Regions from separate parts of the Bradyrhizobium sp. HKCCYLRH2060 genome, predicted to be linked through region 3. Evidence: riboswitches for the same ligand, from Rfam matches in the RefSeq annotation. Region 3 holds a riboswitch; each other region holds the start of a gene.
What was found. A riboswitch is a leader RNA that binds a small molecule or an ion and turns the genes downstream of it on or off. The one in region 3 is predicted to bind S-adenosylmethionine.

Region 1: it holds a riboswitch for S-adenosylmethionine, as region 3 does, so the genes downstream of both, ACQR10_RS09805 (GNAT family N-acetyltransferase) here and metX (homoserine O-acetyltransferase MetX) in region 3, are expected to answer to the same signal.
Region 2: it holds a riboswitch for S-adenosylmethionine, as region 3 does, so the genes downstream of both, ACQR10_RS26105 (O-succinylhomoserine sulfhydrylase) here and metX (homoserine O-acetyltransferase MetX) in region 3, are expected to answer to the same signal.

The regions. Positions count from the first base shown of each region.
Region 1 is NZ_JBNPUK010000003.1:448,991-456,851, reverse strand. It holds gene ACQR10_RS09815 (IS1182 family transposase) at 1-848, shown strand, start outside; gene ACQR10_RS09810 (serine hydrolase domain-containing protein) at 966-2,357, opposite strand; gene ACQR10_RS09805 (GNAT family N-acetyltransferase) at 2,864-3,334, opposite strand; SAM-I-IV-variant riboswitch at 3,380-3,489, opposite strand; gene ACQR10_RS09800 (DUF3551 domain-containing protein) at 3,642-3,890, opposite strand; gene ACQR10_RS09795 (hypothetical protein) at 4,062-4,673, opposite strand; gene ACQR10_RS09790 (VIT1/CCC1 transporter family protein) at 5,213-5,908, opposite strand; gene ACQR10_RS09785 (cytochrome b) at 5,969-6,517, opposite strand; gene ACQR10_RS09780 (sensor histidine kinase) at 6,627-7,861, opposite strand, start outside.
Region 2 is NZ_JBNPUK010000015.1:120,971-128,831, reverse strand. It holds gene ACQR10_RS26120 (OpgC domain-containing protein) at 1-297, shown strand, start outside; gene ACQR10_RS26115 (SGNH/GDSL hydrolase family protein) at 297-1,055, shown strand; gene ACQR10_RS26110 (GDSL-type esterase/lipase family protein) at 1,069-2,229, shown strand; gene ACQR10_RS26105 (O-succinylhomoserine sulfhydrylase) at 2,362-3,570, opposite strand; SAM riboswitch at 3,649-3,728, opposite strand; gene ACQR10_RS26100 (2'-deoxycytidine 5'-triphosphate deaminase) at 3,841-4,947, shown strand; gene ACQR10_RS26095 (MATE family efflux transporter) at 5,076-6,554, shown strand; gene ACQR10_RS26090 (SRPBCC family protein) at 6,559-6,960, opposite strand; gene ACQR10_RS26085 (VOC family protein) at 6,971-7,330, opposite strand; gene ACQR10_RS26080 (helix-turn-helix transcriptional regulator) at 7,383-7,861, opposite strand, start outside.
Region 3 is NZ_JBNPUK010000013.1:221-8,081, reverse strand. It holds gene ACQR10_RS23600 (YdcF family protein) at 1-105, shown strand, start outside; gene ACQR10_RS23595 (lysophospholipid acyltransferase family protein) at 118-885, shown strand; gene ACQR10_RS23590 (gamma-glutamylcyclotransferase) at 889-1,485, opposite strand; gene ACQR10_RS23585 (DUF2125 domain-containing protein) at 1,585-2,769, shown strand; gene ACQR10_RS23580 (prephenate/arogenate dehydrogenase family protein) at 2,772-3,707, opposite strand; gene hisC (histidinol-phosphate transaminase) at 3,704-4,801, opposite strand; gene ACQR10_RS23570 (chorismate mutase) at 4,839-5,672, opposite strand; SAM riboswitch at 5,868-5,947, shown strand; gene metX (homoserine O-acetyltransferase MetX) at 6,030-7,283, shown strand; gene metW (methionine biosynthesis protein MetW) at 7,287-7,861, shown strand, end outside.

The DNA.
Region 1 (7,861 bases), on a different contig from region 3:
GGCTTCCGCCGGAGGCCACGGGCCGAGCAATTGACGAGTACCTTGCTGCTCTTGATGATGCCGCGTTCGGTGCCGCGACGGAGGTCACGCCCAAGTTTGTATCGCCCTCCGATCCGGCGGCACGCTGGACGGGAGCGCATGGCGGCCAAGCCTTCTTCGCCTACTCGACGAACTATCTGGTCGACGTCGAAAACGCGATCATCGTCGATGTCGAGGCGACCACGGCGATCCGCCAGGCAGAAGTGTTGGCCGCCAAGCGCATGATTGAGCGTTCACTCGAAAGGTTCGATCTTTATCCAAGCCGGCTTCTCGGCGACAGCGCCTATGGCTCCGCTGAGATGCTCGGGTGGCTGGTCTACGAGCACGGGATCGAGCCGCACGTGACCGTCTTCGACAAGTCGACCCGCACTGACGGGACCTTCTCGCGTGAGGCCTTCACTTACGACCATGCTGGGGACGTCTATCGCTGCCCCGGTGGCAAAACCCTCACCACCACAGGAACGCTGGTGAACGACGACAAGACGATCCTCTACCGCGCGAGCAAGCACGACTGTCAAGCATGCTCTCTGAAAAGCAGGTGTAGCCCGAACACCCCGGCCCGGAAAGTGCCACGCTCGATCTATGAGGGCGCTCGCGACATGGCACGCGAGATCGCAAGCTCATGGGAGGGCCGCACTTCACGGCGGCTCCGCAAGAAGATCGAGATGCTGTTCGCGCATCTCAAGCGCATTCTCAAGCTCGATCGGCTACGACTAAGAGGGCCGAACGGCGCGCGTGACGAGTTCACCCTTGCTGCAGCCGCTCAGAATCTTCGTAAAATGGCCAAGCTGATCCCGATGCCCGCGTGACTCCCCCACCAAGCCAACGCGTCCTCGGAACAGCCGGCGTTCACAACGAAACTACTGCCGACTTTTTCAACGGAATCGACCCTGAACCGACGTCGCGAGCCGATTGCTGCATGCAGATCACTGAGGCAGCGCCACCCCGGCGATTTGCATGACGCCAAGCTGGTCGAACAACTCAATCTGCTCACCGTTCAGCACTGGAATGTAGCAACGACGTCTAGCAGCCGAGATCAAGATACAGAGCTTATCCTCCGCGACCGCCCATGTCCCCGTTGCAGGCCCAAAGGACTCGTCCCAGTGCGGATAAGTCATCCGGCCGTCGGGCTCGAATCGCATGGATAACGGACCATTCTTGAGCTTCGGACCGAAGCTGATCGTCTTGCCCTTGAATTTTGCGGCCAGGGTCTCACCTGTCGGTCTTTCGCCGGTTGCTGCGGTGAGCGAGGCATCGGGCCCCGGATCATAGCCATCGGCCTTCAGGATGAGCCAGAAGAGCCTAGCCATGTTGCGAAATGAAGGTTCGACGTACGGCGCATCGCGGTCGACACGATGCACCACGACAAGGTCGAGTGCGGGTACGACTAAGGCGTATTGGCCGCCGGCACCTTGGGCCATAAAGCTGCCCTCGGGCAAAGTCACCGTAGGCGCAACGTCACCGCCCAGAAAGCCGATCCACCAGAGATAGCCATAGCCCATCCCGAACGCTGCTTTCGAATAGCTGCGCGTGCTCTCTTCCACCCACTCCCGCGGCACGATCTGGTGTCCGGCCCAATTGCCTTTGTGAAGATAGAGAAGTGCAAAACGCGCCAAGTCCCGTGCGCTCATGCGTATCTCATAGGCGGGGTGGATAGACGCTTCGCCGCGGACGTAGCTGCCATCCTGTGGCCGGTAGTCCTGCATGCCGATTGGCTTTGCGATCTTTTGGTCGAGCGCCTCGAAGAGGCCGATGCCAGTTGCGTGCTCGTAGATCGTGCCAAGCGCGTTGAAGTCCCAATTGTTGTAATACCAGAAGGTGCCGGGCGGGTGACTGCCGCGCGGCGGTCTCATCTTGGCATTGTCCGGCGTCTCATAGAGCGCCGCGTGGTAGACCCCGGAACGCGCTTCGAGGAGTTCGCGCACCGTCGCGCCCTTCTCGACCCCGGTCAAGCCAGGCGGGTTATCGTCGATGCCAAGTTCGCCAAGCGTGCTGTCAAGGTTGATCTGGTGATCCGACACTGCGATGCCGATCAGGGCGCTGAGCATGCTCTTGCGGATTGAAGCGACTTCCATCGGCTTCGTCGTACTGCCCCACTCGGCCACGACCTTGCCGTGCTGAACGATCACAACCGCGCTCGAATGAATCTGATCCGAAAAGGATCGCGCTTGGGTCAATCCGGTTTCTGACCAACCCAATTCTGCAGGCGTGACGCGCTCCCACTCCGCTGCTGGGAAGCCATCTTCAGCTTGGGCATGCTCGAACCGAACCAAAGCGCCGAGCAGCACGACAGCGAAAACAATCTGGCGAATATGCATAGGATGATCCCACCCGTTGCGAGCTTGACCAGATTGCTACACACTAATCATTAACGGAATTAAGCAGAACGCCTGTTGAAGTGTTTTCTTTGGATACCCGCCAACCATCCTCATAGCGACGTCTCTTGTTGGCCCACAACGGACATGGAACGAACGGAACTCCCTTACGACCAAACTGTGTGACCGGCTGGTGAGAAATCGCTACTCATCCTTATTCAACGCGGCGATGAGGACGCCAACCTCTTCAACAGGTAAGGATCGTCACGCGCTATCAACTCTTCTGTCCTTGGGAGCTTTCCGAAAGCAAACCGTGCCTCCTCGATGCAAGAAAAATAACACAAGCATCTCCGTGCCATCTGAATGCTCGACCTCAACCATGTAGGATGCTAGCGATGGCGGAGTAACCACCCCATGTAAGGCTGGTCTGAGAGGCGATCTCGATTGTGCAACACGATCGAAAAGCAGACTTGATCATCTATTCCTTGTCGTCACATCGCCCTCGACCATCATTTCGTCAGCCATCTCTCGAAGTACAAATTGATCGGGTTGGAAACGTAAGGGCCATACGCTGGGCACGGAACGAACCCCTTCGCCCGATAGAGCCTCTGGGCATCGGGAAGAAATTCCGTGGTTTCCAGCCGCAGAACCGACAGCTTGGCGGTCAAGGCCGCTTCCACAACGCGCGTCAGGAGCCTGCTGCCTATTCCAGTTGTCCGAGCCTCGGTGACGACATACATGCGCTTCACCTCCCCGGTACCATCCGCGAACACCTGCAGCCCTGCACAGCCAACGGCTTGTCCGGCAATCCGCGCGATAAACATTTGCGTGTCGTCGTGCGCTAGCCGATCAATTGGAGAGCCGTGATTCCTCTCCACCCCGCAGACCTTGTTTAAGAAATCGTCCAGCGCGGTTACGAGATTAATCAGGTCCGGGGACCTTGCATCGGCCAGCTCAATTTCGATTCGATCGACAGTCATTCTCGTCCCCTTCTTCGAAGAGATGAGCGCATGACGCCGTGGTGGCTTGTCCCGTTTAGTTGCCGGACCGGCCACATCTTCTTCCGAAGGAAGAAAGCCACCTTGCTCGGGGAGCAGGTTGGCGCTGGGCGTCGGCCCAACTCTTGATGTTGGAGTTGACGATAGCGGGCACTATCGAGCTTGGCAAGTACGCCCCCAGTTCGAGGAACAACGCGTGGCCGCTCCTGGCTCATCTCGAACCTTTTGGTCGGCTCCGACGATGGCCGCTCCGTCGAAGATTGGGGTCTTGTCAGGCCGCAATCGGCGCCTACCGGGGAGGCCGACGGCGGCTCGGCTCAGGCGGGCGCTGTGCATAGGGGTTCGGCAGGCACATGGCCGAAAGGCCCGCGGCCCCCGCTCTGCACGCCTCCCACGACCTGTACTGGCACGCGATCGTGCTGGACCCGCCCCACTCCCATGTCTGGAGGCACACCGGATCATTGCCATCGAACCGCTGGGCCGCGGCTGGAGCGGTTGCAAGCACGATGATCGAAGTCATGAGGAGAAGCGCGCGCATCATCAGCCATCATGACATGAGGCTGACCAATCCGAAAGGGTCTGCCGGCGCGGCCACGTCCACGCGCGCTTGATCCGCAGGCGCGGCGGGTTTCGGTACCCGCGTCGTCAGGTGACCCTCTCTTGCTCCACGGAAAGCAGGCGATCGCAGCTAGCTTCGGCGGCTCATGAGTCAGAAATAGGAGCGCGGCTGCTGCCTGGTATGTTGGCCGAGGTAGCGTCTCACGGTCGAAAGATTTTTCGGTTCAGAAAGCTTCTCAAATACCTGATGCACCAATTCATCGTGATCGGAGGCAACAATTGCGACGGCGTCCCTCAGGTTTCTAAGCTGACGCCACGAAAGAGCAGGCTCCGCTGCTGCCACCAAAGCCCAAAATACAGGGCGCCATAACCCGGTGTCGAAGGGCTTCGACGCCTGAAATATGGAAAACAGCGCCTCTGAACGACTCCCCATGTTTTCAATGGCGCCAGAAGCAGCGACGTACTTTATGAGAAGTTCTTTGGCGGGCGGCCCGTTGCCGCGCTCAAGATATGCCCTGATCGGCCATGCCGAGACGGCTACACGATTGAAAATATCCTCCTGACAGTCGGCTGCCAGAATCGCCTCTTCAAGGAGGCGGCTATACCTTTCATCGGGCCAATGGCGTGCGACGTGAGATAACGCCTGACACCTGAACCAAGGTGCTTCTATCCCCCTTGCGACGCTTAGCGCTTCGTCAGGGCGAGCAGATGCGAGGCGGATCGCGAGGTCTCTTGCTTTGGTCGGGGTCAGGGTCTTGCTCACCCAAACCGACTACCATAACTCCCCGCAACGGCCAATTGGATGGAACGTCAGATTCTGGCCTAAAGGTGAACTATGCTGGTTCAAGGCTGACGCATGGTCTCAACCCAACGCCGTCGTCAGGACGTCCAGATCCGCAGAGCACCAACAGTCTCGAACTCGGCGAGCCTAAAGCTCTTTGTCACAGACAACGCTGCCGTAGGGTGGGCAAAGCGACGCCAAGGGCGGCGCGTGCCCACCATCGGTGGCGCTGGGTGTAGGCGGTGGGCACGGCGCGCGTGAAAGCTCGCCCGACAAGGCCGCATCCCGGCGCGCCTTTGCCCACCCTACGGCAGGTTGTTAGTTCAGCGTGCCATCAATCTTGACGCTGCTGGCAAAGCGGCGCGTGACCACCATCGCCACCGCTCGAAACGCGCGGTGGGCCCGATGCGACGCGGCGTTGCCGCGTACGCCTCTTTGCCCACCCTACAGCTCGGGTGACGGGATCATGACCGGCCCGGTGACCTTCGTCCGAACGGCCTAGACCGCAATCCCGCTCCACCTCACCCGAACAGATGCGCCAGCCAGAACGCGGCGCCGGCGGCGAGGCCGCCGACGAGGGCGGTCTGAAGCGCCGACTTGATCTTGTTGACGCCGGTGAAGTGGCCCTTGATGGCGCCGAAGATCAAGAGCGCGATGCCGGTGGCGATCACGGAGATGCGGAGCGCGGACGAGATGTCGGCTGCCAGCATGTAGGGGATCAGCGGGATCAAGCCGCCGATCACGTAGGAGCCGCCGATGGTCACCGCGCTGACCGGCGCGCGCTTCGGATCCGGGCGTTCGAGGCCGAGCTCGAAGCGCATCATGAAGTCGACCCAGCGCTTGCGATCGGACGCGATGGCGTCGACCACGGTGGTCAAGGCCTGGCCTTCGAGACCATAGCCGCGAAAGATCGCCGCGACCTCCTCGACCTCCCGACCGCGGAGCTTCTCGATCTCGTCGTGCTCCCGCTTCTCCTCGGCGGCGTAGTGCTCTGCGTCGGAGCGGGCGGCGAGATAGCCGCCGAGCCCCATCGCGATCGCGCCGGCGACGACCTCGGCGAGGCCGGCCGTGACGATCACGTCGGTCCTGGCGACCGCCGCCGAAAGACCGGCGGCGAGCGCGAACGGCACGGTGAGGCCGTCGGCCATGCCGATGACGACGTCGCGGACGACCTCCGACGCGGTGAAGTGCTTTTCGATGTGCGGCGTTGCCGGCATGGCGGCCTCCGATGGCGTGTTCGACGGAGACCTTCTAGCAGGCCCGGATGACAGGCGCGATCACCGCAGTCCCGGCACCATCCGCCGCAGGGTGCGATCGTGCAGCCAGTAATGGTGCAGCAAGGCGGCGCCTGCGTGCAGGCCGATCAGGATCATCAGGCCATTGGCCAGCGCCTCGTGCATCTCCTTCATGTCGTGGGCGAAGCCGCGGTCGCCGATCCAGGGTGAGGCGATCTCGAACAGGCCGAACACCGGCAAGCCGTAGCCGCGGGCAAACTGGGTGACGATGCCAAGCACCGGAATGGCGAACATGATGCCGTAGATCAGCAGATGCGTGATCTCGCCGACATGAACGGTCCACGCGCCGAATTTGGTCGCTTCAGGCACCGGCGGCGGATCGGCCAGGCGCCAGGCCAGGCGCGCCAGCGCGAAGCCGAGCATCGACAGCCCGAGCGAGACGTGCATGAACAGGCCCATGTCATGAGCGGGACGTGGCAGCACGTCGCCGAGATGGCCTGAAATCCAGGCCGCCGGCACCAGCACGGCGACGATCCAGTGCAGTGCGATCGCGACGGAGCCATACGTCTTGGCGGAGTTTCGAATGCGCATGATCAGCTTCCTTCGACCATTGGGCATCCCGCGCCGGCACGCCGGAGCACGGGGTGGCATGGCCGGAGGCAATAGCCGACCGGGGGCGTCGCGCCGCTGACGCGGGATGTCAGCCTGCTGTCAGAATGGACGGCGCCGGGGTGGCCTGCGACGTCGCGGGCTGCGACCAGCGGAGCGCCGAGACGATGGCCGGCGCGATCGTGATCCTGGCGCCGCCGAGCTGGGAACGTCCGATGTGCAGCCGCCAGCCATAGGCTTCGAGCACGTCCTGCACGATCGCGAGCCCCAGCCCGCTGCCCGGCCCCTGCTCATCGAGGCGGCCGCCGCGCTCGAGCACGCGGCCGATCTTCGCGTCCGGAATGCCCGGACCGTCGTCCTCGACAGTGACGATCAGAGGGGTCGCACTGGCGACGATGCGAACCGTGCTCGCCGCATGACGCGCGGCGTTCTCCAGGAGATTGCCGAGCACCTCGGCGAGATCCGTGCGGTCCATGCCGACGCGCAGGCTTGGAGGCACCTCGCCATCGAAGCTGACATGGGCGGCCGCCGGCGTGCGGCCGAGCGTCCCGAGCAGCGCATTCACCAGCGGCGCCAGCTCGGTTGCGGCCTCCGGCCCACCGCGAGCCTTGCCGCGCAGCCGCGCCAGCGCCAGTTCGCGATCGACCTGCCGGCTCATCGCCTCGGCGACATCCTCGACATTGCGCGCCAGCTCGAGCTGGCCGAGCTCCCGCAACCGCGCCGCGTCGGCCGCGAGTGCGGCGAGCGGCGTCTTGAAGCCGTGGGCGAGATCGGCCGCACGGCTGCGCGAGCGCATGATCTCGCGGCTCTGCGCATCGAGCAGCGCGTTGACCTCGTCGACCAGCGGCGCCACCTCGGTCGGCACGTCCACGGGAAGATGCTGGCGCCGGCCGCTGCGGATCTCGGCGACGCCACGGCGCAGCACGCCGAGCGGACGCAGGCCGAGCGTGACCTGAACCGAGGTGCCGACGGCGAGGATGACGGCCAGCACGGCGAGCGCGATCGACAGATCCTTGGCGAAGGTCCGCACCGCGCTGGTGGCGCCGTCGAGGTCGTAGGCCACGGCCGCGCGCACGCGGATCTGGCTTTCCGGATTCATCAGGATGCCGCGCTCGGCAACCAGCACGTGTTCGCCATCCGGCCCGGCGAGCTCATGCTGATGCACGTCGCTCGGTCCGGGCTCGTCGATGGGCAGCGGCAGGATGGTGTCCCACAGCGAGCGCGAGCGCAGCAACTGGCCATGATCGTCCGAGATCTGCCAGTACAGCCCCGACAGCGGCACCACGAAGCGCGGATCGGCCGGCGGCCGCGCGACCACGATGCGCC
Region 2 (7,861 bases), on a different contig from region 3:
GTGCACTATCTGCGCAAGGATTGGCCGCTGTTGAAGTCGCCGTGGCTGCGCCCGCTGATTGTTTGTGGGCAACACTCGCTCGAGATCTTCTGTCTTGGCGTATTTCTGGCGTTTGCGGGCCACTTCGTCCTTGCCGAAGTGTCCGGCGGCGCCATGATGCACGCGGTGATCAGCCTTTGCGGCATCCTCATCATGTGGGGGGTGGCGTCGTTGATTTCGTGGTACAAGCGTGAGGCCGATAAGGGCGCCGCGCGAAAAGGTGCGCGCAGCAACGCCGATCTGGCGGGAGGGGGCTGATGAAGTCCGTCTCGTGGTTAAGGTTTGGTATCGCGGCGCTGGCTGTTTCGCTGGCGGCCTCCGCGCGCGCGGAAGACGCGCCGCAGAACTGCGAGGTGCCGGCCTACCTGCTGACCACCGAGAGCCCGCTCCCGAAGGTTGCAGACGCCGTCAAGAACGGCCGCACACTCGATATTCTCGTCGTCGGAAGCCGCTCGTCCTCGATCGTCAACACCTCCGACGCCAATGCGTACCCCGCCCGTCTGCAGGCTGCGCTGAAGGACAAGCTGCCGGCGGTCGCCGTCAATCTCAGCATCGAGCTGCAGCCCAAGAAGACGGCCGAGGAAGTCGCGGGCAATCTCGTTAAACTGGTGGAAGGAAAAAGGCCTAATTTGGTCATCTGGCAGACCGGCACGGTCGACGCCATGCGGTCGATCGATCCTGATGAGTTCCGGCAGGCGGTCGACGACGGTGTGGCGACGCTGCAGAAAGCAGGAGCTGACGTCGTCTTGATGAATCTGCAATACAGTCCGCGGACGGAAACATTGATCTCCGTGCCGCCCTATGTCGACAACATGCGTGTGGTGGCGCAGCACCGCGACATTCCGCTGTTCGATCGGTTTGCCATCATGCGGCAGTGGAACGAGCAGGGCGATTTCGACCTGTTCAATCCGACGCACGGGGTCGAGCTGGCCAGGCAGGTTCATGACTGCATCGGCCGGGCGCTGTCGAAGTTCATCATCGACGCGGCGCATATCGGGCCGGCGCAGCAGAACTAGGATTATGTCGTTCATGACGTCGAATGAGTGTCACCGCGTATCCGGGACATGGGAGAAGCTTTCGGCCGTTGCGGTCATTGCCATCGCCCTCGCGCTGAGCCCGCAGACGGTACGGGCGCAGAGCGCAGCGCCGGCTGCACCCGCCGCGCTGTCCGATGTGGAGAGCTCCGGTCCGAAGACTCCGCTGATCAGCGAGCTGCGACCTAGCATCGGACACGTCACATTGGCGCAGGCGAACGATCAGGTGCGCGGGCCGATCGCCGCGGTGCGCCCGGCGGCCACGACCGCGCCGCCTGCGGCGACGACCGCGCCGGCCATGACCGATGCACAGCCGCCGGCTGCAGCCGGGCAGGGCGTCGCGGCCACGCCGCCGCAATCGCGCAGCATCACCGAGCGGGCGATCGACAAGGTCAAGCAGGTCGCCAAATCGGCCACCGACATCTTCAACCGCGTGCCGTGCCTGGCGCCGAAGGGCGTCGCGAAGAAGAATTTCATTTCGCTGCCGCACGTCGCCAACAAGCTCGCCTCCGGCCTGCCGATCGTGATCGTCGCCTTCGGCTCGTCGTCGACGCAGGGCTATGGCGCGAGCGCGCCGGACTACACCTATCCGAATCGGCTCGCCGCGCAGCTGCGCCGGCAATATCCGATGGTCGACATCAGCGTCATCAATGCCGGCGTCGGCGGCGAGGATGCGCCGGAGATGATGAAGCGGATCGAGACGTCGGTGATCGACCGTCACCCGGATCTCGTGATCTGGCAGGTCGGCACCAATGCCGTGCTGCGCGATCTCGATCCGGCCGAGACCGCCAGGCTGGTCGAGGACGGCGTCGCCAAGATCCAGGCCGCAGCCTCCGATGTCGTGCTGGTCGATCTGCAATATTCGCCGCGCGTGAACGAGCGGCAGGAGAGCGCGGGTCGCATGAACAAGCTGCTCGGCCGCATCGCCGAGCTGCATCACGCCGGCATCTTCCCGCGCTTCGAGGTGATGCGCGACTGGCACGAGCGGCAGGCGATCCCGATGAACGAGTTCGTGATCTCGGACGGCTTGCATATGAGCGATTGGGGTTATGCCTGCTTCGCGCAACTGCTCGGCGACGACATCATCCGCTCGGTTGGCCAGGTCAAGCTCGGCATCAACGCGCCGGCCGAGGTGCCGACCTATCGGCCGATGTGACGCCGCGGGCGTCATCCCGGGGCGCTCGCCGCGCGAGCGAACCCCGGGATCCGGAGGTGATGTGCGGATGAGGAATGACGAGTAGCGCGCAGGGATGAGATCGGTCTACTCGCGACGCCACTTCACCATTCGCTACGCCGCGCTGAGGGCGGCGTCGAGATCCTCGATCAGATCGTCGGCATGCTCGAGCCCGGCGGAGAAGCGGATGAAGCCCTCGCTGATGCCGAGCTCGGCGCGCGCGTCCGGCGTCAGCCGCTGATGCGTGGTCGTTGCGGGATGCGTGACCAGCGTCTTGGCGTCGCCGAGATTGTTGGAGATGCGCGCGAGCCTCAATCCGTTGAGCGTGCGGAACGCCGCCGCCTTGCCGCCCTTCACCTCGAAGCCGACCAGGGTCGAGCCGGCGCGCATCTGCTTCTTGACCGTCGCCGCCTGCGGATGGTCCTCGCGTCCGGGATAGATCAGCCGCGAGATCTTCGGATGCGCGGCGAGAAAATCGGCGACCTTGCCGGCGGTCTCAGTCTGCGCGCGCACGCGCACCGCGAGCGTCTCCAGGCCCTTGAGCAGGACCCAGGCGTTGAACGGCGAGATCGACGGGCCGGTCTGGCGCATGAAGTTGTGGATGTGCTCGGCGATGAAGGCTTCCGACGACAGGATCACGCCGCCGAGGCAGCGGCCCTGGCCGTCGATGTGCTTTGTCGCGGAGTAGACGACGACGTCCGCGCCGAGCGCGAGCGGGCTCTGCCAGATCGGCGTGGCGAACACGTTGTCGACGATCAGCCGCGCGCCATGGGCGTGCGCGATCTCGGCGATGGCGGGAATGTCCATCACGTCGAGCGTCGGATTGGTCGGGCTCTCGAGGAAGAAGCTCTTGGTATTCGGCCTGACCGCCTTCTGCCACTGGTCGAGATCGAGCCCATCGACCAGCGTCGACTCGATACCGTAGCGCGGCAGCAGATCCTCGACCACGTAGCGGCACGAGCCGAACAGCGCCTTGGCCGCGACGACGTGATCGCCGGCCCGCAGGGGGGCCAGGATCGCCGTGGTGACCGCAGCCATGCCGGTTGCGGCCGAGCGGCAGGCCTCGGCGCCCTCGAGCTCGATCATGCGGCGCTCGAACATCGCCGTGGTCGGATTGGAGAAGCGCGAATAGATGAAGCCGGGATCCTCGCCCTTGAAGCGCGCCTCGCACTCCTCGGCCGTGGCGTAGACGAAACCTTGCGTCAGATAGAGCGCTTCGGCGGTCTCGCCGAATTCGGAGCGCAAGGTGCCGGAATGCACCAGCCGGGTTTCGGGACGATACTGGGCGAACGACACCGGCGCCTTCGCGGGGGACTTCGACATGTGACCTCCATCGTGACCACCGCGCTCGGCGCGATGGGCACAAAAAAACCGGCCTGGGAAAACTCCTCAAGGCCGGGATCACATTCGTCCCCGGCCTGTTTAGCGACTTATTTAACGTGGCTGCAAGCCGGCCGGCTCAAATCACCACGGGATAAGTGGTGCTCATAGTCGCAACCGGCCTTTCCGTCAAGCCGGCCATCGGATAACCGGTCAAAAGACCCTATATTGGCTCCACAAGCCGCCGTTCCGGCGCCTGCAAAGGATCAGGCCTTGCCGTTTTCGCTTCCCGCCGACGCCCACGGCATCCTCCCCGATCGCATGATCGTGGCGATGGCGGAGGCCGGCTTGATCATTCCCGAATATGATTTCGTCGAGAGCCAGATCCAGCCGGCGAGCTTGGACCTGCGGCTCGGCGACGTCGCCTACAGGGTGCGCGCGAGCTTTCTGCCGGGGCCGGGATCGACCGTCGCCGAGCGCATCGACGAATTGAAGCTGCACGAGTTCGCGCTCGCCGACGGCGCGGTTCTGGAGACCAACTGCGTCTACATCGTGCCGCTGCTGGAGAGCCTGGCGCTGCCGAAGGACATCGTCGCGGCCGCCAATCCGAAGAGCTCGACCGGGCGGCTCGACGTGTTCACCCGCGTGATTGCCGACGGCACGCGACGCTTCGACATGATCGGCGCCGGCTATCACGGTCCGCTCTACGCAGAGATCAGCCCGAAGACGTTTCCGGTCCTGTTGCGCGAAGGCTCGCGCCTGTCCCAGGTTCGCTTCCGCTATCGCGACGCGGTCCTGTCGGAGGACGAATTGATCGCGCTGCACCAGGCCGAGCGGCTGGTGGATCGCGATGATGCGGATCTCGCCGGCGGTGTCGCTCTGTCCGTCGACCTCTCAGGCAGCAATGCGAACGGCTATGTCGGCTACCGCGCCAAGCGCCATACCGGCGTCGTCGACGTCGACCGCCGTGCCGGCTATCCGGTCGAGGAGTTCTGGGAGCCGATCAAGGCACGGCCCGACGGCAGCCTCATCCTCGATCCCGGCGAGTTCTACATCCTGGCCTCGAAGGAAGCCGTGCAGGTGCCGCCGGACTACGCCGCGGAGATGGTGCCGTTCGATCCGCTGGTCGGCGAATTCCGCGTCCACTATGCCGGCTTCTTCGATCCCGGCTTCGGCTATGCCGGCGCCGGCGGGCAGGGCTCGCGCGCGGTGCTCGAGGTGCGCTCGCGCGAGGTGCCGTTCATCCTCGAGCACGGCCAGATCGTCGGCCGCCTGGTCTACGAGAAGATGCTGGCGCGTCCCAACGCGATGTATGGCAGCCGCATCGGCTCCAACTACCAGGCCCAGGGCCTGAAGCTTTCCAAGCACTTCCGCTTCTAGCCGGCTGCGTCTGCCGCGCACCCCCAATGCGCCTGCCGCACAGGGCGCGCGCCAGCGCCGTGCTAGGAAAGCGAAAGCAATCGAACGATAAGACGGCCGCGACCTGCGCGGCCGAGCGGGGAGCTGAGATGTCCGAGATCGGCCTGGCCGACAATCCGGTCGGCGAGGGGCGTGCATTGCCGCCCCCCGAGAAGCCGATGCGGAATAAGCTCGTCGACGGACCCATCCTGCGCACCCTGCTGTCGCTGTCCTGGCCGAACATCATCGCCAACACGGCCGGCACCTGCGTCGTCATTGCCGAGACCTCCTATATCGGCCGGCTCGGCATCGAGGCGCTGGCGGCGATGGCGCTGGTGTTTCCGCTGGTGATCCTGACCATGACGATGTCCGGCGGCGCGATGGGCGGCGGTGTGGCCTCGGCGATCGCACGGGCGCTGGGCGCCGGCGACACCGATCGCGCCTCGACGCTCGCCTCGCATGCGCTGCTGATCGCGCTGCTGTTCGGCGCGACCTTCATGATCGGCATGCTGGTGTTCGGCCCGGCCTTGCTGGAGTTGCTCGGCGGCCGCGGCGCGGTGCTGAGCCATGCCACGGCCTATCTGCAGATCTTCTTCGGCGGCGCGATCCTGCCCTGGCTGATGAACTCGATGGCCGGCATCCTGCGCGGCACCGGCAACATGAAGCTGCCGTCGTTCATGATCCTGAGCTCGGCGATGCTGCAGATCGTGCTGGGCGGCACGCTCAGCCTGGTCCTCGGGCTCGGTATGCGCGGCGTCGCCGCCGGCGCGCTGCTGGCGTTCTGCGTCAGCATCTCGGTGATGGGCTGGTACCTATTTTCGGGGCGCGCGCGCGTCCGGCCGAAGCTGCGCGGCCTCAGGATCAGCGGCGCGATGTTCGCCGACATTCTCAAGGTCGGCGCCGTCGCCTGCTTCTCGCCGCTGCAATCCGTGCTGTCGATCGCGATCTTCACGCATATGCTGGCGTCGTTCGGCACCGCGGTGCTCGCCGGCTACGGCATCGGCGCGCGGCTCGAATTTATGATGACCACGGTCGCCTTCTCCGTCGGCATGGCCTCGGTGCCGATGGTCGGCATGGCGATCGGCGCGCAGCGAATCGCGCGCGCCCGCCGCATCGCCTGGACGGCGGGGCTGGTGTCGTTCGCGTCTGTTGGCGCGCTGTCGACGCTGATCGCGATCGTCCCACAATTGTGGGTCGACATCTTCACCCAGGACGAGAGCGCGCGCGGCGCCGGCCGGCACTATCTGCAGGTCGCCGCGCCGATGTATGCCTTCATCGGCCTGGCGATCTCGATGTACTTCTCTTCGCAGGGCGCAGCCAGGGTGATCGGTCCGGTGCTGGCGCAAACGGTGCGGCTCGTGTTCATCGCCGCAGGTGGCTCTTATCTGTTGAGCCATGCCGCGACCGAGGGCGACTTCTTCATGCTGGCGGCGTCCTCGATGGTGCTGCTCGGCGTGCTGACGCTCGCGAGCGTCATGCTCACGCGGTGGGGGCCGAAGCCGGCCGCGGCGCTGGAGCTGCGCCCGGCCGTGCTGGCGGCCGGACGCGGTCCTGACGCGCACGCGCCGCCCCCGGCGCGTGTCGGCTGAGCCGCTATCCGCGCAGCCTGCCCAACGTGTCCTGCATCGCGCGCGCGCCGAGCTCCATCTGCTGCTCGATATAGGGCGCGATCTCGTGCGGCAGCACGTCGGTGGTCCAGATCACCCGGCAGCGCTCCTCGCCTTCCGCGATGATCTGAAACGACGCACTGTGCTGGCTGATGCGTTCGTTCCTGATGGCGTAGACGAGGCGCCGGCGCTGATCGTTGCAGTCGACCAGCTGCTCGCGCACCACGCTGCCGTTGGCGAAGCTGACAATGCGGACGTCTCCGTCGAGCCTGGTGCCGGTCACGAAGCCGCGCGCCACCCTGGTATGAACGGCGCCGAAATCGCGCACTGCGTCCCACACTGCACCGGCCGGGGCCGCGATCGGAATGTCCTTCTGGATGGATGCCATGACGCTGACCTCACGGACATACGGCTTCGACGTTGTTGCCGTCGGGATCGATCAGGAAGGCGGCGTAATAGGTCGGGCTGTAGTCCGTGCGCGGCCCGGCGCCGCCATTGTCGCCGCCTCCTGCCTTCAAACCCTCGCTGTGGAATCTGGCGACCGCCGCGTGGTCCTGGGCGCGGAACGCGATATGCGCGGTGCCTTTGCTGGCGCCCTTGTCGAGATACAGCCACAGCGCCGGCTGCCCCTTCGGGCCGATGCCCGCCGACGCCTCGTCCTTGGAGCAGAGGATGTGGCCGAGCGGCGCCAGCGCGGCGGTGTAGAAGCGGACGCTGGCGTCGAGATTGCCGACCCTGAGGCCGATATGATCGTACATCGATGATCTCCATGCTTCGCATGCGGCTGCCGCACGCGCCGGGATAATCCAATCAATGGCGGCTCAGACGGTCTTGGAGAATCTTGCGCTCGCCGCGCGAGGCCTTGCGAAACTTCGCCGGCGACACGCCGGCAGCGCGCGAGAAGGTGCGGGTGAAATTCGACAGATCGGCAAAGCCCGAATCGTAGGCGATGGCGGTGACCGGCGTATCCTCCTCGCTGAGGCGCCGCGCGGCGTGCCGCAGGCGGGAGCGGATCAGATATTGATGCGGCGTCACGCCGATCGTAGCGGCGAACATCCGGAGGAAATGAAACGGGCTGACGCCGGCCTCGCCTGCCGCAGCCGCCAGGTCGATGTCATCATGCGCATTGTCGTCGATCCACAACGCGCTCTCGACCGCGCGCCGTCGGTCGCGAGGGCCTGGTGTCGCGGCGCGCGCCTGCTGGCCCGTGGCGGTCGCGACGAAGCGGCTGGCGATGATATGGCCAATCTCGTCGAGGCCCAGGGTCTGCTCGCGCGCGGCGACGGCCT
Region 3 (7,861 bases):
GAGATGCGGCTGCGGCTGGCCGATCTCGGCCTCGATCTCGTGCCCGAGGTCGATCCGCCAACCGGCTCGGTGTCGCGCCGACCGACGACGGCGCAAGCCAATTGAACTGGGTTTCTGATGGTCTCGATCTTCCTTCGTTCGCTGCTGTTCAACATCCTGTTCTACCCGAACTTCGTGCTCTGGGCGCTGATCGCGTTGCCGACCCTGGCGATGCCCCGCAAGGCGCTGCTGCGCGTCGCCAACTGGTGGGCGCAGAGCAACATCGTGTTGATGCGAGTCGTCTGCAACATCCGCGTCGAATATCGCGGCGTCGAGAAGATCCCGAAGGGGCCGCTGATCGTCGCCGCCAAGCATCAGTCGATGTGGGAGACGATCTCGCTGCTGCATTTCTTCGATGCGCCGTTCTTCGTTCTCAAGCGCGAGCTGCTGCGGATTCCCTTGTTCGGACAGTATCTCGTCAAGGCGGACATGATCGCGATCGACCGCAGCTCCGGCGCCCGCGCGTTGAAGCAGGTGATGCGGCGGGCGGCGGAGGAGGTGAAGCATGGCCGTCAGTTCGTGATCTTCCCGGAAGGCACCCGGCGCCCGGCGGGCGCACCGCCGGACTACAAGGGCGGCGTCGGTTTGATCTACACGGATTGCGGCGTACCCTGCCTGCCGGTGGCCCTGAATTCGGGTTTGTTTTGGCCACGCCGCACATTTCTGCGCTATCCGGGCACGCTCGTCGTGGAGTTTCTCGATCCGCTGCCGCCTGGCCTGCCGCGCGATGAGTTCATGGCGCGGATTCAGGGTGTCATCGAAGAGGCGACCGGCCGGCTCGTCGCCGCGGGGCAAGCGGAACAGGCGCAGTTGTTTGGCGGGGTGCGGGCGCCGGTGAAGGCTTGAGGGCTATGTTTTGCCTGGCGCAGGATGCAGCGAGTGGCCGTCATCGTGCAGCATCGTCGCCAGCCGATGCAACTGCGTATCGCGAAAGCCCTGCGCCTCGATCGCCTTCACGGTCGAGATCACGTAGTCGCGATTGGCGCCGGACTGGCCGTGACCCTGGCGCACATGGCGCAACTGCTCCTGCGGCGACAGCCGGCCGGCATATTGCACATGGCCGCGATCGACCACGTAGACCAGCGCGCTCACCCGCTCGCGCGCCTCGTTCTCGAGCCACACCGAGCGCGTCACTTCGCGATACACCGAGGTCACCTGCTCACGTTCCCGCAAGTAGGCGATGGTCTCGTCGCGCTTGTCTGCTGCGACCCGAAACGCAATGCCGCGACACGCGCCGCCGCGATCGAGACCGAGCACGAGGCCCGGCTTCTCCGGCGTTCCGCGGTGGACGAACGAGTAGACGCACAGCGCGCGATGCTCGCCGATCAGCCGAGCCGGCACCTGCTCGACGAAGTCGAAGCCAGGGCGCCACATCAGCGAGCCATAGCCGAACACCCAGAGGTCGCCATCGGGAAGGTCGGGTTCGGAGAGGGTCATTGCGGACATCAATGCGGAAGCCTAAGTACGGTGCTCGCGAATTGTTAATTTAGATACACAATCCGTGATCGCCGAATTGCCAAAATTGCTGCCCAAAGGGTGTCCTGCATGTCTCGTTCGCCGCAACCGCCGCGCAGGCGCTCTCGCTGGGGGCTTTTCATCGCTCCCGTCCTGCTCCTGATCGCCGCTGTTGCGTGGAGCGCATTCTGGTTCTTCGCCGCTTCGCAAGTGGATGTCCAGGCCGACGCCTGGCGTGCGCGCGAAGCAAAATCGGGACGCGTCTATGACTGCGCGAAGCGCTCGGTCGCCGGCTTCCCGTTCCGGCTCGAGGTCCGCTGCACGGATCCGAGCGTGGCGCTGTTCTCGCAGGCCGCCGGCACGCCCTTGATGAATGCGAAGCTCGACGAGATCCTCGTCGTCGCGCAAGTGTGGGATCCGAAGCGGATCATCGCGGAGTTCAAGGGGCCAGCGATGATTGCCGACGGACGCGGACCGACCTCGTTCTCCGTGAACTGGCGCGTCGGCGAGGCCAGCGTCCGCGGCCTCCCGGGGCCGCCGCAGCGCGCCGACCTCGTGTTCGAACAACCGACCATCGACCGCATCGAGGGCAACACCGCCGTGCCCGCAGCGCGCGCCGATCATGCCGAATTGCACGGCCGTCTCGCCGAGGGCACGCCGTCGGATCATCCGGTGCTGGAGACTGCGCTGCAGATCGAAAACGGCAGCATCCAGGGCGGTCATCCGCTGCTGGCCGAACCGTTCAATGCCGACATCCAGGCCCGCGTCACCGGGCTCAAGGACTTCCGGCCCAAACCCTGGCCGGAGCGGTTTCGCGAGATCCAGGCCGCCGGCGGTCATGTCGAGATCGTCCAATCGCGCATCCAGCAGGGCGAGTTGCTCGCCGTTGCCTCGGGCACGCTCAGCCTGACCGCCAACGGCAACATCGATGGCGAGGTGCAGATGACGGTCGCCGGGATCGAAAAGGTCATCCCGGCGCTCGGCCTCGACAAGATGCTCGAGAACGGCGTGCCGCAGGGAACGCTTGATCGCGTGGCGCCCGGTGTGAAGTCGCAGGACGTCAACAACCTGCTCGGTGCGCTCGACCGCGCCATTCCCGGCCTCGGCAAGGTCGTCAAGCAGAACGCCAATGTCGGCGTCGCACTTGGCATCAATGCGCTCGGCAAGGAGGCCACCCTCGAAGGCCGCAAGGCGCGGACCTTCCCGCTGCGGTTCTCCGACGGCGTCGTCGTGCTCGGTCCGTTCAAGGTCGCCCGCGTCCCTCCGCTGTTCTGACCTCAGTTCTTCTTCAACTGCGGCAGCGGCCGGCCGAAATCCGGCGCCGCCGAATCCTGGCCGATATCGACGATGCCGCGGCGGATCGCGCGCGTGCGGGTGAAGTGATCGAACAGCGCCTCGCCGTCGCCGCGCCGGATCGCCCGCGTCAGCTTCGACAGGTCCTCGGTGAAGGTGCCAAGCATGTCGAGCACGGCATCCTTGTTGCTCAGGAAGATGTCGCGCCACATCGTCGGATCGGAGGCGGCGATGCGGGTGAAGTCGCGGAAGCCGCCGGCGGAGAACTTGATCACCTCGGACTCGGTCACCTGCGCCAGCTCGTCGGCGGTGCCGACGATGGTGTAGGCGATCAGATGCGGCAGGTGGCTGGTGATCGCGAGCACGCGGTCGTGATGGTCCGGCGTCATGATCTCGACCTTGGCGCCGAGCGCCGTCCAGAACGCACGCAGACGATCGATCGCGCCGGCATCGACGCCGTCGGGCGGCGTCAGGATGCACCAGCGGTTGATGAACAGCTCGGCGAAGCCGGAATCGGGCCCGGAATTCTCGGTGCCGGCCACGGGATGGGCCGGCACGAAGTGGACGTTCGCCGGAAGATGCGGCGCCATGTCGCGCACGATCGCGCCTTTCACCGAGCCAACGTCGGAGACGACGGCGCCCGGCTTCAGATGCGGCGCGATCTCGGCCGCAACCGGACCGCAGGCGCCGACGGGAATGCAGAGGATGACGAGATCGGCGTCCTTGACCGCCTCTTCATTGCTCGCGACGACGCGGTCGACGACGCCGAGCTCGGCGACACGCGCGCGCGTCTTCTCCGAGCGCGCCGTGGTGACGATCTCGCCGGCCACGCCCTGCAGCCGCGCCGCGCGCGCGATCGAGCCGCCGATCAGGCCGAAGCCGATCAGCGCGACGCGTTCGAATCGCCCCGCGACGCTCATGTCGCCCTCATGAATTCGCTGAGAGCCTCCACGACCAGACGATTGGCCTCCTCGGTGCCGATCGTCATGCGCAACGCGTTCGGCAGCTTGTAGTTGGCGAGCGCGCGCAGCACGAGGCCGCGCCGGGTCAGGAATTCGTCGGCCTCGACCGCGGTCTTGCCCTTGTCGGTCGGGAAGTGGATCAGGATGAAATTGGTGACACTCGGCGTCACCTTCAGCCCAAGCTTGCCGATCTCCTCGGTCAGCCAGTTGCGCCACGTTTCCGTGTGCGTTTTCGACATCTGCTGATGCGCGGTGTCCTCGATCGCGGCGACCGCCGCGAGCATCGCCGGCGAGGAAACGTTGAACGGTCCGCGGATGCGGTTGATCGCATCGACGATATGCGCCGGGCCGAACATCCAGCCAACGCGGAGCGCCGCGAGCCCGTGGATCTTCGAGAACGTATGGGTGACCACGGTGTTCTCGGTCGTGGCGACCAGCTCGAGCCCGAACTCATAGTCGTTGCGCGAGACGTAATCGGCATAGGCGGCGTCGAGCACCAGCACGACCTGCGACGGCAGGCCGGCGCGCAGCCGCTTGACCTCGTCGAACGGGATGTAGGTGCCGGTCGGGTTGTTCGGGTTGGCGAGCCAGACCAGCTTGGTGCGCGGCGTCACCGCGGCAAGGATGGCGTCGACGTCGGTGCGATACTCCGTCTCCGCGGCAACCACGTTCCTGGCGCCGCAGGCCATGGTCGCAATCGGATAGACCAGGAAGCCGTGCGCGGTCGAGATCGCCTCGTCGCCTTGGCCGAGAAAGGTGTGTGCCAGCAGATTGAGGATCTCGTCGGAGCCGGCGCCGCAGACGATGCGGTCGGGATCGAGGCCGTAGGTGCGGCCGATCGCCTGGCGCAGCACCCGTGAAGTCCCTTCCGGATAATCTTCCAGGTGAGTGGCCGCACTCTTGAACGCCTCGATCGCCCTCGGCGAGGGGCCGAACGGGGTCTCATTGGCCGACAGTTTGAAAACCTTGCGGCCCGGCTCCGGCTGGGGACTCTTGCCCGGTGTATAGGGCGCGATATCGAGGATGCCGGGGTTCGGCACGGGGCGGTTCATCGTCAACTCCGGAAAATCATCACTGGCGCGGGGCGTCTCAGCTCGGAACCGTATAGCGTTTCGCATGGCCGCCGACGAGGGCGGCGGAGCGTACCGAGGCGCCCGCCGCGATCAGGGCAGCCCTGATCTTGTCGAGGTTCGACGGCGACTCGATCGATACCAGCAGTGCGGCGCCGTCGAAGGCGGTATCGGGCACCGCGATGACGTCGGCGAGCGGCGACAGCGCCCGCGACACCTGCGCATTCCAGCCGGAGACGCGGATGCTCCAGGTCTCGACCTCGAGCACCAGCGCATCGTCGGCGACGCGCGACACCGCGAACACCGGCAGCGCGGCGGGATGGTCGGCGCGCTCGATGAACGGCATCCGCGCGATGATCTTTGGTGCGCCCACGGGCTCGAGCGTGATCCACCACGGCGTATGGCCGGAGGTCGTCGACACCAGCGCGAGATCGCCCTTCGAGCGCGCCACAGCCTCGACTGCGGCTTGCGCGCTGAAATGCGGCACGTAGGGCACCACGAATCCGAAATGGAACCTGGCGGAATCGCGCATCGCGGATTCTCCGACCGACACGTCGGCATGAACCGAGAACGGCGCCTGCACATAGGTGAAGGTCGAGACGATCACGCGCCAGATCCCCTCGACGGTGTCGAGCGGCAGGATGCCGCGATGGCGCTGCACCAGGCGGCGCATCATGTCGGCCTCGCGCGCGGGCCTGAACGCCGAGCCAACCTCCTGGGTCTTCTTGACCTTGATCAGCCGGTCGATGATGTCGGCCCTGTTCATCAGCAACTGATGGACCTGCTCATCGATGGCATCGATCTCCTTGCGCAGATCGGCGAGCGAGGGCGGGGCGGGCGGCGGGTTCGACATGGTCCGTGTCACTCTTCGCGAGGCCACGGGAAAACCTGCGGCCAAAGGAACGGATGCCGTTCTCTCCGATGCCGCGGACCTGCGCAACAGCAAGTTTACCTTGCGCCATCCAGGCTTGGCTGACCTGCGGCAGAGCGCCCGACCAACGGTCAACCCCAGCTTGCCTTGACGAATAGCGCCCGCGGGACTAGTTTCTGCCCGTTCCGTGGTCATTTGAGCCGGCCGGCTTGCAGCCACGTTAAAAAACTCGCTAAACAGGCCGGGGACGTTATCGATCCCGGCCGAACCCCAGTTCAGGCCGGGTTTTTCATGGCCTGATGTGTCACGTGGTTCGGGAGCCCTGGCCGGATGGCTGGGGTGAGAGACATGACAGGTCTGACGCCGAAGTCCAAATCTGCGACGTCCAAATCCGCGACGCCTACATCCGCGTTGCGCACGGTCGCGCCCGACGAGCGCTCGCACGAGGTCGATCATCCGAGCTCGCCGGTGGCGCAGTTCGGCGCCGACAAGCCGCTCAGGCTCGATTGCGGCGTCGACCTGTCGCCGTTCCAGATCGCCTACCAGACCTACGGCGAGCTCAATGCCGACCGATCGAACGCGGTGCTGGTCTGCCACGCGCTGACCGGCGACCAGCACGTCGCCAACCGCCATCCCGTCACCGGCAAGCCCGGCTGGTGGGAGACGCTGGTCGGTCCCGGCCGCCCGCTCGATCCCAGTCGCTATTTCATCATCTGCTCCAACGTGATCGGCGGCTGCATGGGCTCGACCGGGCCGGCCTCGCTGAACCCCGCCACCGGCAAGGTGTGGGGGCTCGATTTCCCGATCATCACCATCCCCGACATGGTGCGGGCGCAGGCCATGCTGATCGATCATCTCGGCATCGACACGCTGTTCGCCGTGGTCGGCGGCTCGATGGGCGGCATGCAGGCGCTGCAATGGACGGTGGCCTATCCGCAGCGCGTGTTCGCCAATCTCGCGATCGCCTGCGCGACGCGCCACTCGGCGCAGAACATCGCCTTCCACGAGCTTGGCCGCCAGGCCGTGATGGCCGATCCCGACTGGGATCACGGCCGTTACGCCGACAAGGGCACGCATCCGCATCGCGGCCTGGCTGTGGCGCGCATGGCTGCGCACATCACCTACCTCTCCGACGCCGCCTTGCATCGCAAGTTCGGTCGCCGCATGCAGGACCGCGAGCTGCCGACGTTCTCCTTCGACGCCGATTTCCAAGTCGAGAGCTACCTGCGCTACCAGGGATCGTCCTTCGTCGAGCGCTTCGACGCCAACTCCTATCTCTATCTGACGCGGGCGATGGATTATTTCGACATCGCCGGCGACCATGACGGCGTGCTGGCGGCGGCGTTTCGCGGCATCAAGACCCGTTTTTGCGTGGTGTCGTTCACCAGCGACTGGCTGTTTCCGACTGCGGAGTCGCGCGCGCTGGTGCATGCGCTCAACGCCTCCAGCGCGCGGGTGTCGTTCGCCGAGATCGAGACCGACCGGGGCCACGACGCGTTCCTGCTCGATGTCCCCGAGTTCTTCGAGATCGCCAGCGCCTTTCTCGATTCCGCCGGCAAGGCGCGCGGGCTTGCCCATGCGAAGGGAGACTGAGCCATGAGCATGCAGGGTGTGCTGCCGCTGAACGGCTTCACTGGCGGCGAGGTGCTGGCCTATCGGCCTGATCATCTGCTGGTCGCCGGCATGGTCGAGCGCGGCTCCAAGGTGCTCGACATCGGCTGCGGCGATGGCGATCTGCTGCAACTGCTGGAAAGCCGCGGCATCGACGGCCGCGGCATCGAGCTGTCCCGCGAGGGCGTCAACCATTGCGTCGCCAAGGGGCTCGCGGTGGTGCAGGGCGACGCCGATACGGATCTCGTCGATTATCCGGACGACGCGTTCGACTACGTGATTCTGTCGCAGACCCTGCAGGCGACGCGGCAGCCCAAGGTCGTGCTGGAGAACCTGCTGCGCATCGGCCGCCGCGCCATCGTCACCTTTCCGAATTTCGGCTTCTGGCGGCTGCGGCTGCAGTTGCTGGTCGGTGGCCACATGCCGCGCACCGACAATCTGCCCTTCACCTGGTACGACACGCCGAACATTCATTTCTGCACCATCAAGGACTTCGTGCAGCTCTGCGACGAGATCGACGTCAAGATGGAACGCGCCGTCGCCCTCGATAGTTACGGCCG